Regions from separate parts of the Neorhizobium sp. P1_A6 genome, predicted to be linked through region 3. Evidence: predicted binding sites of a transcription regulator. Region 3 holds the regulator's gene; each other region holds the start of a gene.

The links. The regulator PhoB, encoded in region 3, activates phosphate uptake and scavenging genes when phosphate is short. The targets are predictions, from matches to a motif close to TGTCATNNANCTGTCAT.
Region 1: the regulator PhoB is predicted to act here: its motif matches at 1,811-1,827, upstream of AC1D3C_RS23170 (NAD-glutamate dehydrogenase).
Region 2: the regulator PhoB is predicted to act here: its motif matches at 2,081-2,097, upstream of AC1D3C_RS20040 (alkaline phosphatase).
Region 4: the regulator PhoB is predicted to act here: its motif matches at 2,250-2,266, upstream of AC1D3C_RS09860 (BtaA family protein).

Annotation. Positions count from the first base shown of each region.
Region 1 covers NZ_JBFTZM010000013.1:45,665-49,175, reverse strand. Annotated here, with positions in the region: gene AC1D3C_RS23185 (lytic murein transglycosylase) at 1-103, shown strand, start outside; gene AC1D3C_RS23180 (carbonic anhydrase) at 141-815, opposite strand; gene pdxY (pyridoxal kinase PdxY) at 886-1,758, opposite strand; gene AC1D3C_RS23170 (NAD-glutamate dehydrogenase) at 1,933-3,511, shown strand, end outside.
Region 2 covers NZ_JBFTZM010000010.1:75,776-79,286, forward strand. Annotated here, with positions in the region: gene AC1D3C_RS20030 (hypothetical protein) at 1-910, opposite strand, end outside; gene AC1D3C_RS20035 (ribonuclease D) at 1,044-1,667, opposite strand; gene AC1D3C_RS20040 (alkaline phosphatase) at 2,152-3,511, shown strand, end outside.
Region 3 covers NZ_JBFTZM010000009.1:193,711-197,221, forward strand. Annotated here, with positions in the region: gene pstB (phosphate ABC transporter ATP-binding protein PstB) at 1-680, shown strand, start outside; gene phoU (phosphate signaling complex protein PhoU) at 726-1,439, shown strand; gene phoB (phosphate regulon transcriptional regulator PhoB) at 1,461-2,144, shown strand; gene AC1D3C_RS19330 (PACE efflux transporter) at 2,154-2,591, opposite strand; gene AC1D3C_RS19335 (GcrA family cell cycle regulator) at 2,782-3,318, opposite strand.
Region 4 covers NZ_JBFTZM010000004.1:76,998-80,508, forward strand. Annotated here, with positions in the region: gene AC1D3C_RS09850 (transglycosylase SLT domain-containing protein) at 1-755, shown strand, start outside; gene AC1D3C_RS09855 (serine hydrolase domain-containing protein) at 797-2,149, opposite strand; gene AC1D3C_RS09860 (BtaA family protein) at 2,315-3,511, shown strand, end outside.

The sequences.
Region 1 (3,511 bases), on a different contig from region 3:
CCAGCCGGGCCAGCCGAACTTCGTTGCTATCCAGGGCTGGAACGCCGCAACCGTCTATCAGCAGGCGATCGCCTATATGGGCGCACAGATCGACGGCCAATAAGCCCGCCGGCAGTGAAGTTTCGCTTCACCTGAAAAATTCAGGCCGACGCTTGTTCGGCCTGGACGGGCAGTTCGGTAAGGTCCGGACGGACGAAGTCGCCCTTGCTGTCCATAATCCACAATTCGCCGCTCGAGATATCGAACCAGGCGCCGTGAACGCTGAGTTCGCCTTTCTCTCCACGTTTTTTGACGAACGGGAACGTCTCCAGGTTGGCGATCGAATTGCGGATCGACACCCGTTCCAGCGCTGTCTGCCGCTCGGCCTGGGTCATGAACTCGTTGCTCTGGATCTGTTCGGCGGCCGGTTTGACCAGCGCCATCCAGCGGCCGATGAAATCGCCGGGAGAAAGCGGCGACATGCTCGGATCCAGTGCCGCTCGGATACCGCCGCAACGGCCGTGACCCATCACCACGATATTGTCGATCTCCAAAACCTCGACCGCATATTCCAACGCCGCCGAAGTGGCATGGAACTGGCCATCCGGTTCAAAAGGCGGGACCATGTTGGCGACGTTGCGGACGACGAAGAGTTCGCCCGGACCGCAGTCGAAAATGGTTTCCGGTGCGGCACGGGAATCGCAACAAGCGATGAGAAGGGTGTGGGGGTTCTGCCCGGTCTCCGCCAACACGCGGTAGCGCTCGCGTTCATCGCTATAGCGCCCGCTCATGAAGTTGCGGTAGCCCGCCAGAAGTTTGGCTGGAAAATCCGTCATGGAACAACGATTATAGCGCCGCCGAGCGAAGATCAACGGCCATTGTGCATCTGCGAACTTCCGATGCCGGTTACCGCTTGGTGCGCTGCAACGGATGCACGAGCCGGCGCATCTGGACCATCGCCATGGGAGTGGAGAGGCTGGACGCGTCGGTCTCCAGTGTCAGCTCGTCGCCGCCGCGCTTGGCTGTGCGCGCCAAGACCTCGAAAACGCTCGCGGTAGCCAGCTGCAGCGCCTTTTCCTCGTCCATGCCGGCAAGGATCCGCCCCAGGAACAGGGCTCCCAACAGGTCCCCCAACCCGTTTGGCGGATTGTCTATCAGCCGGTGTTCGGCAAGCAGCGCGTGTTTGCCCGTCAGGTAAAGATTGCCGGTACCGCCCGCCATCATCGGCACGGCCGAAGTCACCAGGATGCGCGGCGGCCCGAGCGCGATTGCGGCATCCATGATATCGTTGTTGGTTTCAAGCGGCGCGCCGGAAAGCCAGGCGAGTTCGTAACGGTTCGGGGTGGCGATCGTTGCCAGCGGAATGAGTTCGTCGCGGATCGCCTCTGCCGTCGGCTGCGGGATATAGAGACCGCCGAGATCGCCCATGACGGGATCGCAGACATAGAGAAGGTCCGGGTTTTTCTCCTTCAGCGCCCTTATCAGCCGCGCCACCGAACGCGGCTGGGCGGCGTTGCCGAAATAACCGGTCAGCACCGCCTTCACTTCTCCGAGCCATGGCGCGCGAATAAGATCGTCTATAGCCTTGTCGAAATCTGATTCGGGAAAGGTCAGCCGCGTGGAAGGTCCGTGACCGGGATGCCAGGGGAGGACGACGGTCGGCATTGCCCAGACGGGGAACCCCAGCGTCTCGAGCGCGAAGACGGCGGCACGATTGCCGACCGAGCCGCGCACGACATGGCTGGAGATGACGAGGACGGCACTGCTGGTATCCTGCATGAGATCGGTTTCCGGCTACGATGGCCCTGTTGATCGTTTCTTCGCCGCCGCATGTCAACAAGGCTTCACGGAAGAATGAAACGTGTAGTGTCGCTTGACATGGATCAGCCACGTTGCCGCGTGATGACACAAAGCTAATTTATTCCGTGCGGGCACGGAAAAGGGGAGAGGGACATGGCCGTCAGGCAGAATCCGAAACGGGAAAAACAGATCGAAAGCGCACGCAAGATCGTTGCTGCGAGCAAGGGGCCGCATCTCGACCCGCTCATCCTGTTCGCCCGGGCCAGCACTGACGACCTCGAAAGCTATACGCCGGAAATGCTGGCGCTTTCCGCCAATCATGCAGCCGAGCGGCTGATGGCCTGGACCCGGATTCGGGCAGACATCACGGTCGAGCCGATCGCCGGCGTCGCGCCGGACGGAATTCCGGTCTCGGTGCTGACCGTCGTCGATCGCAACATGCCCTTCCTGTTCGACTCGGTCATGGGCGAAGTGACCGCCACCCACCGCGACCTCACCATGGCCGTCCATCCGATCCTGGTCGTGGAGCCCGGCAAGGAACCGGTGCTCCGCTCCAACGAACAGCCCGGTAACCCGGCTCATCATGTGAGCCTCATCCAGATCCATCTGTCGCCGCTCAACGAGGCACAGGCGGCTTCGCTCACCGAGCGTATTCGTTACATCCTCGACCAGGTGCATCTGTCGATCACCGACTGGGGCTCCATGCTGGAAGTCCTCGACGGCGCCGCCAAGCAGCTCAACAACTCGACGAGCCGCCGCAAGGCCGACCGCGACGAGGCGCTCGCCTTCCTGGACTGGCTGCGCGACGACAACTTCACCTTCCTTGGCATGCGCGAATATGTCTATTCCGGCAAGGGCACTGAGGCCAAGGTCGAACGCGGCAAGGGCCGCGGTCTCGGCATCCTCTCCGATCCGGATGTTCTGGTGCTGCGCCAGGGCAAGGACGCGGTGACGACGACGCCGGAAATTCTGGAATTCCTCGACGGGCCCGATTTCCTGATCGTCACCAAGGCGAACGTGAAATCCGTGGTGCACCGCCGCGCCTATATGGATTATGTCGGCGTCAAGCGCTTCGACGAACAGGGCGAAGTTGTCGGCGAACTTCGTGTCGTCGGCCTTTTTACGGCAACCGCCTATACTCACTCCGTCCGCGACATCCCTCTCCTGCGCGCCAAGACCGGCCGGGTCGAAGAGCAGTTCGGCTTCGACCCCGACAGCCATTCCGGCCGAATGCTGGAAAACACGCTCGAATCCTATCCGCGCGACGACCTTTTCCAGATCGATGTCGATCTGCTCGCCCGCTTCTGCGAGCAGATCATGGCATTGAGCGAGCGTCCGCGCGTCCGGGTCCTGCCGCGCATCGACCATTTCGACCGTTTTGTCTCGGTGATCGTCTACGTGCCCCGCGAGGACTATAATTCCCTCGTCCGCGAAAAGGTCGGCGACTACCTGACCAAGGTCTATGATGGCCATGTCTCGGCCTATTATCCGGCTTTCCCGGAGGGCGGCGTCGCCCGCGTCCACATGATCATCGGCAGGCGCGGCGGCAAGACCCCGAGGATAGCGCAAGCCAAGCTCGAGGAAGCGATCCGGCTCATCGCCACGCCCTGGGAAGACCGCTTCGCAGCGCTTGCGGAGAAGGGGCCGCGGCTCACCGTCACCCAGGCCTTCCAGGAAGCCTTCTCGCCCGAGGAAACCTTCGCCGACCTGCCCGACATCGCCGCCTGCGCCG
Region 2 (3,511 bases), on a different contig from region 3:
GCGCTTCATTGTCTGCCAGGGCTTCATCGGTAACGGAGTCGCCCTTGGCGGATTGATCGTCGGAAACGAGGCTGTCGGCCACATCGTCCGTATTGGTATTGGCGACCTGTTCGGCCGCCGCGGCGAAGAGGGCCAACAGTGCGGTGTCGCCGATGGCCGGCGTATCGCCGGTGCCATCGGCAGCCGGCGCGGCTGTCGCCTTGTCATTCGTCTTCTCGATGACGTCCTGAACCTTCTGAACGTCCTCGAGCTTCTTGCCGACCTCCGCCGCCGCGATGTCGTCCTGGCGCTCGGCGCGCGTCTCGGCATCTTCGACACGGGTCGGATCGTAGCCCTGCGGACCGAGCTTCAGTTCTTCGAGCGTCTTCGGATCGGCGACGTCTTCGAGCCGCTGCACGACGCGCTCGACTTCCGTGTCGAGCTTGCCGCCATTGGCCTTGCGGTTGAGGCCGTCCATCAAGCGCTGGTTGTCGTCGCCATAAGGGTTCTTGATCGCCGCCAGCAGCGTGTCCATGGAGACGCCGATGTCGTCGAGGCCGAGGTCTTCGGCGAGTTTGCCGACCTCGTCCGGCATCATCTCCTTCAGCGCATCTTCCAGCGCTTTCCCGAGCTTGTAGGAGGAGCGCGCCTCGTCGGTATCGATGCCGAGCTTGGTCGCCAGACGGTCGACGAGCTCGATCTTCAATTCGTTGGGATCGGTTTTGTTGACGCTGAAAAGGGCGGAGGCGATCTTGTCGCGGGCGCGCCGGGCGTCTTCGCTGGCGCTGATCCGTGCTTCGACAACCGGATCGCTCTTCTTGCCGGTCCGCTGCTCTTCGTCTTTCTTGCGCTGTTCCTCGATGCTGTCGAGCATCGACTGCATCATGTTGGTCGCGGCAAGCCCATAAGTCTGCTGGGTAGGAAGCAACATGGCCCGAAATCCGGTCTCGTCGAAAGGTGCACCGCCAAGCAAAACTAGATTTGAAGGGTTAACGAGACGTTACCGGGTGGCTAGAACCTATGTCACCCTTTATCTATTTAAGCGGCCGCGGCTTCGTTGCCTATCAGCTATGGGCGAAGATATCGGCTTCTTCCCAGCCCAGCAGGTCCAGCTTCGCCCGCGTCGGCAGGAATTCGAAACAGGCCTGGGCCAGTTCGGCGCGCTTGTCGCGCACCAGGCGGTAGGTCAGCTTGTCGCGCAGCGCATGCAGGTGGAGCACGTCGGAGGCCGCATATTCGAGTTGCGCCGGCGAAAGCACCTCCGCTGCCCAGTCGGATTGCTGCTGCGCCTTGGAAACGTCGACGTCGAGCATTTCCTTGAGATTGTCCTTGAGCCCGTGCCGGTCCGTGTAGGTGCGGGTCAGCCGCGAGGCGATCTTGGTGCAGAACACCGGCGTCGTGGTCACGCCGAACGTATGGAAGAGCACGGCGATGTCGAAGCGGCCGTAATGGAAGATCTTCTGGCGCGACGGATCGGCGAGCATGGCGACGAGATTGGGAGCTTCGTTCTGCCCGGCCGCGATGCGGATCACGTCTGCCGAACCGTCGCCCGGCGAAAGCTGCACGACGCAAAGCCGGTCACGACGGGGCACGAGGCCGAGCGTTTCCGTATCGATGGCGATCGCCCCGGTATATCGGGCTGCAGCGACTGCCGGAATATCGCCTTCATGATACCTGATCTCTGCCATGTCCGTCTCCGTCTGCCTGTCTGCAAAGATTCGCTATAAACCACGTTTTTCGTCAGGGATATGGGTGATCTTGGGAAGGCCGCACCGCCAGCGGTCAAATGTGTTTCATTACGCGACCGAATTCTGCGCGGGCATTAGCTCAGCCTTGCAGCTAATGCATTGCTGCATTGCAACCAAGTGGCTTGGCCTGCTTAAACGATTAGCCTATATCTTTGGGCATCGGGCGACGCACTCCTCCTCCCAGTGTTGCCTGATACGGATCGACAACATCCTCCTCCTCCCAGTTGTTGATCAAGTTTAAAGCCTGGCGCACCCTCCTCCCGCGCCAGGCTTTTTCCGTTTTTGGAGCAGGATTTCCTTCAAAACATTGCTTTTTGCCTTACGACAGCCGAGGTGCCGCGATCTGTGATTGGCGTCACGTAGGTGTCACGCACCGCCGATATACGAAACCTCGCCTTCCCTTTGAACTTTTCGTGAGGTTACTATGCGCAAGATTTTTGCCGCTCTGGTCGTTTCGACCGCGCTCGCCGGCGCCGCCCAGGCTGCCACCGTTTATCCGCTGGATCGCGCCACGATCCTCAGCGGCTCCCCCTTCGATTTCAAGGTCGAGTTCAACTCCGTCGTAAAGCCGGAAGACGTCAAGATCACCGTCAACGGCCAGGATTACAAGACTGTTCTCGGCAAGGAAGTCCAGTTCGTCGCGGAAGAAAAGAACAAGGACAAGATCCTCGGTTCTGCCGTCATCCTGCGCGGCCTGACCATCGCCACCGCCGGCGATTACAAGGTCGAGATTTCGGCCGGTTCCGAGACGAAGACCGTCACCTGGAATGTCTACGGCACGGGTTCTGCCCCGAAGGCCAAGAATATCATCTTCATGCTCGGCGATGGCCTTTCGGTCGCGCATCGCACAGCTGCCCGCATCATGTCCAAGGGCATGACCGAAGGCAAGGCCAACGGCCGTCTCGCCATGGACGACCTCGACCATATGGCCTTCGTCGGCACCTCGGCGACCAACGCTGTCGACACCGACTCGGCCAACACGATGTCGGCCTACATGACCGGTCACAAGACCGCCGTGAACGCGATCGGCGTTTATGCCGACCGCACGCCGGACTCGCTGGACGACCCCAAGGTCGAAACGATTGCTGAAGCACTTCGCCGCCAGACCGGCAAGTCGATCGGTATCGTCGCCACCTCCGAAATCGAGGACGCGACGCCTGCCGCCGTCGTCTCCCACACCCGTAACCGCAACGACAAGGCCGATGTCGTCGGCATGCTGCTAGGCGTCAAGCCGGACGTCCTGCTTGGCGGCGGTTCTGCGTATTTCCTGCCGCAGGCGACTGCCGGCTCGAAGCGCAAGGACGACAAGGATTATGTCAAGCTCTTCAAGGATGCCGGCTACACGCTGGCCACCGACAAGAACGAACTTGCAGCCGGCGCAAACGCCAATGGGTTGCTGCTCGGCCTCTTCCATCCTGGCAACATGGACGTCACGCTTGACCGCGAGTTCCTGAAGAAGGGCACCGTCGAGAAGTATCCGAACCAGCCGGGTCTGGTCGCCATGACCAAGGTAGCCCTCGATCGTCTCTCTAAGGATCAGGATGGTTTCTTCCTGATGGTCGAAGGATCCTCGATCGACAAGATGTCCCATCCGCTCGACTGGGACCGTGCCGTCATCGAAACCATCGAATTCGACCAGGCGATCGCGGTTGCCCGCGAATTCCAGAAGACCCATCCCGACACGCTGATCGTCGTCACCGGCGACCACACCCATGGCGTTTCGATCATCGGCACGGTTGACGACGACAAGCCGGGCACCGAGATGCGCGAAAAGGTCGGCACCT
Region 3 (3,511 bases):
TCCGCGAAAACACTGTGACGGCTCTCATCGGTCCTTCCGGTTGCGGCAAGTCCACCTTCCTGCGCTGCCTCAACCGCATGAACGACACGATCGAGAATTGCCGCGTCACCGGCAAGATCACCCTCGACACGGACGATATCTACGACAATAACATCGACGTCGTGGAACTTCGCGCCCGCGTCGGCATGGTTTTCCAGAAGCCGAATCCGTTCCCGAAGACCATCTACGAGAACATTTCCTACGGTCCGCGCATCCACGGTCTTTCCAAGAACAAGGCCGACATGGATCAGATCGTCGAGGCGAGCCTGCAGCGCGCCGGCCTCTGGACCGAAGTCAAGGATCGCCTGCATGAATCCGGCACCGGCCTCTCCGGCGGTCAGCAGCAGCGTCTGTGCATCGCCCGCGCGATCGCCGTATCGCCGGAAGTCATCCTCATGGACGAACCCTGCTCGGCTCTCGATCCGATCGCGACCGCCAAGGTCGAAGAACTCATCCATGAACTGCGTGCCAACTACACGATCGTCATCGTGACGCACTCGATGCAGCAGGCTGCCCGCGTCTCGCAGCGCACCGCCATGTTCCATCTCGGCCAGCTCGTCGAGGAGAACGACACCGACAAGATGTTCACCAATCCCGACGACCAGCGCACCCAGGATTACATCATGGGCCGTTTCGGCTGATCCAGCCGACTGTGCCGCCTGAAAATCAATTTTGAGGACTAGAAGATGGCATCGACCCATATCCTGTCGGCTTATGACGACGAACTGAAATACCTGAGCCGCCGTATCTCCGAAATGGGCGGCCTCGCCGAGCAGATGTGCTCGGACGCCGTGCGCGCGCTGGTCAATTCCGACGCCGCACTCGCGCAGAAGGTCATCTCCGACGACGTGATCCTCGATCACGCCGAGCGCGAGATCGGCGACAAGGCGATTATCACGATCGCCCGCCGCCAGCCGGTTGCGGCCGACCTTCGCGAGATCGTCGGTTCGCTGCGCATCGCCTCCGATCTGGAGCGCGTCGGCGACCTTGGCAAGAACACCGCCAAGCGCGTCATCGCGGTTCAGGGCACCGGCGTGCCACGCAAGCTCGCCCGCGGCCTGGAGCATCTCTCCGATCTCGCCCTCGTGCAGCTCAAGGACGTCCTCGACGTCTATTCGACGCGTTCGGCGGAAAAGGCCGAGGCGATCCGCAGCCGCGACGAGGAAATCGACGCGATGTACACCTCGCTGTTCCGCGAGCTCCTCACCTACATGATGGAGGATCCGCGCAATATCACCACCTGCACGCATCTGCTGTTCTGCGCCAAGAACATCGAGCGTATCGGCGACCACGCCACCAACATAGCCGAGACCATCTACTACATGACGACGGGCGCCCAGCCGGAAGGCGATCGTCCGAAGGACGACTCGTCGAATACGCTCGGCGCGATCACCGAATAGAACTGACGGAGCAGGCCAAAAATGCTGCCGAAAATCGCTGTCGTAGAAGACGAAGAAGCGCTGAGCGTGCTTCTTCGCTACAATCTGGAAGCCGAGGGTTATGAGGTCGATACCGTTTTGCGGGGCGACGAAGCCGAAATTCGGCTTCAGGAGCGGGTACCCGACCTTCTGATCCTGGACTGGATGCTGCCCGGCGTTTCAGGCATCGAACTCTGCCGCCGGCTGCGCATGCGCCCGGAAACCGAGCGCCTGCCGATCATCATGCTGACGGCCCGCGGCGAGGAGAGCGAACGTGTTCGCGGCCTCGCCACCGGCGCCGACGACTATGTGGTGAAGCCTTTCTCGACGCCGGAGCTGATGGCCCGCGTCAAGGCGATGCTTCGCCGCGCCCGTCCCGAAGTGCTCTCCAGCGTGCTCCGTTGCGGCGATATCGAACTCGACCGGGAAACTCATCGCGTTCACCGCAAGAGCCGCGAAGTGCGCCTTGGCCCGACCGAGTTCCGCCTGCTGGAATTCCTGATGGCGTCGCCTGGCCGCGTTTTCTCGCGGTCGCAGCTTCTGGACGGCGTTTGGGGTCACGACATCTATGTCGACGAGCGCACCGTCGACGTGCATGTCGGCCGTCTCAGGAAGGCGCTCAACTTCTCCAATATGCAGGATGTCATCCGCACCGTCCGCGGCGCGGGTTATTCAATGGAATCCTGAGAGGCGGCTTTAAGCCGCCTCGGTCTGCCGCTGCCATTCCGGCAGCGGAAAGATCCGGTCGTAGGCCCAGTTGAACACGAAGGCATAGACCACGTAGAAGACCGCGAACGACACGTCCATCGTCAGCGCATGGACGAGGCTGATGCCGAGATACCAGGCGATCAGCGGCAGAAGCGCGATCAGCAGTCCAAGTTCGAACAGCACCGCATGCGCCACGCGTATGGTGGTGTTTTTCTGCGTGCCGCCGGTAAAGCGCTGCATCAGGTGGTCGAAGCCGAGATTGTAGAGATAGTTCCAGCCGGTGGCGATCGTCGCGCTGCCGATGCCGACCACGCCGATATCGGCGGCCGGCATGCCGAAGGCGAAGGAGCCGAGTGGTGTGATGAGAGCGAGCCCGATCAGTTCGAAGCTGATGGCATGGCGGATACGGTCGCGTGTCGAGCGCATGATGACCTCGTGGGGTGCTTTCCGGGCCGTCCCGGAGTTTCTGCCCGAATGGGGGGAGGTCGTCCTCGCTGACCTTCAGATAGGCGCAATGCCGATCGGGAGCAAGGCTTGGCCGGCATATCTGCCATGCACAACAAAAAAAGCGGGCCTTGAGCCCGCCTTCGATTTCGCCCTCGTGTCGCGCCGCCGCTCAGACCCGAGCGGCAACCTTGCGGCGCTCGTTGACCGGCTGGTAGGCGAGCTTTGCGTGGTAACCGCAATAGGGCGATGCATCCGGGGATTCACAGCCGCAGAAGTGGAAGTCTTCCTTGAGCGGGTCGCCGACCGGCCATTTGCAGGTGCGCTCGGTGAGTTCCGTCAATGCAAGGCGGCGGGAGATAGGCACCACCACGTTGGAGGCGGGACGATATTCCATCTCCTGGTAGGGTTCGATCTCGATCTCTTCCTTGACCATCGTCGCGCCGACGGCGCGGGTAACGGTCCGGGTCGTGACCCGCGACGCATAGTTCGGAGCCCGTGGCGCCGATGTCGTGCGCTTGGCAGCCGATGCGCGGCCGGTCGCAACCGTACCGCCGGCTTTCGCCCGGCCCGGCAGGCTGAGACGATGCACCTTGCCGATCACGGCATTTCGGCTTACGCCACCAAGTTGTGCTGCGATCTGGCTGGCACTCAGGCCCTCCGACCACAATCTTTTGAGCTTCTCGACACGCTCGTCTGTCCAGTTCATGCCCGTTCTCCGCCTTTGAACGTTGCTGGCATGCAGAATCCTTCCACCTTTGCTGCGAAAATCATTTCGCAGCACCCACTATATCTATGCTTGAGGTGACTAGTTCCGCCGCATGCAGTCTAGTAATTGATCATTAACCTAGTGTGAGGCTGACTCCGTGGCAAGAGTCGGAGGAATCTGCGGGATTCGATTT
Region 4 (3,511 bases), on a different contig from region 3:
AGTCGGCCGCGATGGCAGCGCCGACCATGGCCCCGCTCGTCGCTTTTGCGCCGGCGCCCGGACCGGCGATGATGCCGCCGCCCGCTGCTCGCACCACGTCGACCATTCTCGCCTCCGCCCAGCCGGCGAACCTTGCGACGCCGAAGGGCGGCCGCCTCGTATCGCCGCCGATCGCGCCTGCCGTCACCGAAGGCCGGATCCAGCCGGCCGCAGCCTCGGCAATCGCGCTCGACGAACCCGAACTTACGCCTGATATGGTCGCACTGCAGACCGTCGTCCCGATCCCTCGCCCGGACACTGCGACGCTTGCCTATGCAGCGCAGCCGAGAGCGATCGCCGCATTGTCCGCCATGGAATTCCCGCCGGCTCCGGGCGAGCCTATGCCGACCACGGCGTCCGATGCGCCGCCGGAATTGAGCAAGCTCATCAAGCGTTATGCCGGCATGTACGGCGTGCCGGAATCGCTGGTGCACCGCGTCGTGCATCGGGAAAGCAAATATGATCCCAAGGCCTATCACAAGAACGGCTATTGGGGCCTCATGCAGATCAAGTATTCGACCGCCAAGTCGATGGGTTACGAAGGCCCGCCGGCCGGCCTGCTCGATGCCGAGACCAACCTCAAATACGCGATCAAGTACCTGCGCGGCGCCTGGCTGGTTGCCGACAACAAAAACGACAATGCCATCAAGCTTTATGCGCGCGGTTATTATTATGATGCCAAGCGCAAGGACATGCTGGACGTCCTGGAAAAGTAAGCCAGGCCCGAAAAATATTTGGACGGTATGCTCGCGGCGCCTCAGGGCGCCGTTGTTGTTTTCACCACCTCGGCGACAAGCCGGGTCGGGTCGTAGCGGTTCCGGCTCGGCGTCAGCCCAAGCCTTACCACCACCAGATCGAGCGACGGGATGACCGTGATGGTCTGCCCATCATGCCCCTGGATGAAAAAAGCATCCGCCGGCATGTCCGGATTGTTCTTGCTCGGCAGCCAGGTCTGCATCTTCGAATAACGGCCGTTCGACGTGGCGTTGGCCTGGTGCATCAGCGCGACAAAACCGTCCGGTAGGATCCGCCTGCCGTTCCAGACGCCGTCTCGCGCAAGCAGCAGCCCCATACGAGCCCAGTCCCGCGCCGTCGCATACATATAGGAACTGCCGACGAGCGTGCCGGCCGCGTCGGGTTCAATCACGGCGCTTGTCATGCCCAGCGGACCAAACAGGGCGGTGCGGGGATAGGCGAGCGCCGCGGTTCCGTCGCCGACCTTTTCCATCCAGATCCTCGAAAGCAATACAGCGGTGCCGGAGGAGTAGCTGAACCGCGAACCGGGATCGGCCTCGAGCGGCTGGTCGGCGGCAAAACCTGCCATGTCCGGCTCGAGATAGAGCATGCGCGTCACGTCGGCGACCGCGCCGTAATCCTCGTTGAAGGCAAGCCCACTTTCCATGGCGGCGAGGTCTGCAATCCGGATATCGCCGCGCTGGTTGCCCTGCCATTGGGGAAACAGTCCCTTGTCGTCCAGCGAGAGCTTTCCGTCGCGGATCAGCGTGCCGAGGATCGCGGCGTTGACGGTCTTGGCCATCGACCAGCCGAGCAGCGGCGTATCCTTTGAAAAACCGCTAGAGTAAATCTCGGCGACGATCCGCCCCTGCTTGACCACCACCACCGCCCGCATGCCAGGCCCGACAAGATTCGCATCTGAGAGGAGCCGCACAACCGACGGATCGGGTTCCACTTTTCCGCCTTCCGGCCAAAGCGCGGACGAATCGGCTGACGTTACGGCAGGCATTGGAATACTGACAGCTTGCGCGGCTGCGCCGTCAGGCGTAACGGTGCAGCCGAGCCCTTCGCGATAGACCGCGTCATTGCCGGCGAAAATGCCAAGCAGCGCCGCATGAACCCGCTTTTCCGTTCGATTGACGGAAACCCGCATCAATCTCAGAAGCGGATGGCCGGGAGCCTGGACATCGACCGCCAGAACCTCGTCGCTGTCGCGTCCGGCAAGGAAGACGTTCGAGCAGACCATCTTGGCCGAATAGCCGCTGCCGACCCTCAGCAGTTCCGGAGGCGAGGTATAGAGCCAGATCCCAAGCCCGATCAGGCCGACGAATATGACGCCGATAAGGATTATCAAAGACCGGATCAAGAACCGCATGTCTGCCTCCCATTGGACGGCCCATGCAATCAGGATTCTCAGGCCCAAGGAAGAGGCGATCAGCCGCGCCCGGGGCTATTGCGGGACTGGACACAGGCCTCGTCATCAATCTGTAGCATGACGGGTTTACACGCCCTGAAACTCTGAACAAGGCGGGACTCGACCATGGTGGATATTGCACAGGAAGCCGGTTTTCGGAAAAACCAGAAGCTCAAGGACGCACTTCTGCAGCATAAAGCTCTGTCTCGGCAGGGTTTTTCAGAAAGGCTTTTCGGCCTCCTGTTCTCCGGTCTCGTCTATCCGCAGATTTGGGAAGACCCGGAAGTCGACATGACTGCCATGGAGCTTTCCGAAGAGCATTCGATCGTCACCATCGGCTCCGGCGGTTGCAACATGCTCGCCTATCTCTCCCGCTCACCGAAGAAGATCGATGTTGTCGATTTGAACCCCCATCACGTCGCGCTGAACCGCCTGAAGCTCGCCGCCTTTCGCCACCTGCCCGGCCACGGCGATATCGTGCGCCATTTCGGCATGGACGGCATCCGCACCAACAGCAAGAGCTACGACACCTTCATTGCCCCTAACCTCGATGCGGCGACCCGTGCCTATTGGGACAAGCGCTCGATTGCCGGCCGCCGCCGGATCGAGGTGTTCGACCGCAATATCTATAAGACCGGCCTGCTCGGCCGTTTCATCGGCGCCGGCCACCTGATCGCCCGCCTGCATGGCATCGACCTCACCCAAATGGCAGAAGCCAAATCGTTGCGCGAACAGCGCCAGTTCTTCGACGACCGCATCGCTCCGCTGTTCGACAAGCCGCTGATCCGCTGGATCACGAGCCGCAAGAGCTCGCTGTTCGGCCTCGGCATTCCGCCGCAGCAATATGACGAACTGGCGAGCCTCGCCTCCGACGGCTCGATCGCACCGGTCCTGCGCCAGCGCCTCGAAAAACTCGCCTGCCACTTTCCGCTGCGCGACAACTATTTCGCCTGGCAGGCTTTCGCGCGCCGTTATCCGAAGCCCGAGGAAGGCACGCTGCCGACCTACCTGAAGGCGGAAAACTACCGCGCCATCCGCGACAACGCCGAGCGCGTGACAGTTCATCATGCGAGCTTCACCGAACTGCTGGCGCAGAAGGCTGCCGGCTCGGTCGATCGTTACGTCCTGCTCGACGCGCAGGATTGGATGAACGACGAGCAATTGAACGACGTCTGGTCGGAAATCAGCCGCACGGCCGCGCCCGGCGCCCGCGTGATCTTCCGCACCGCCGCCGAAAAGAGCGTGCTCGACGGTCGCCTCTCGCCGGCGCTGTTCGACCAGTGGTCCTATATGGAAGAGCGCTCCAGCGAGCTCAACCTCGAG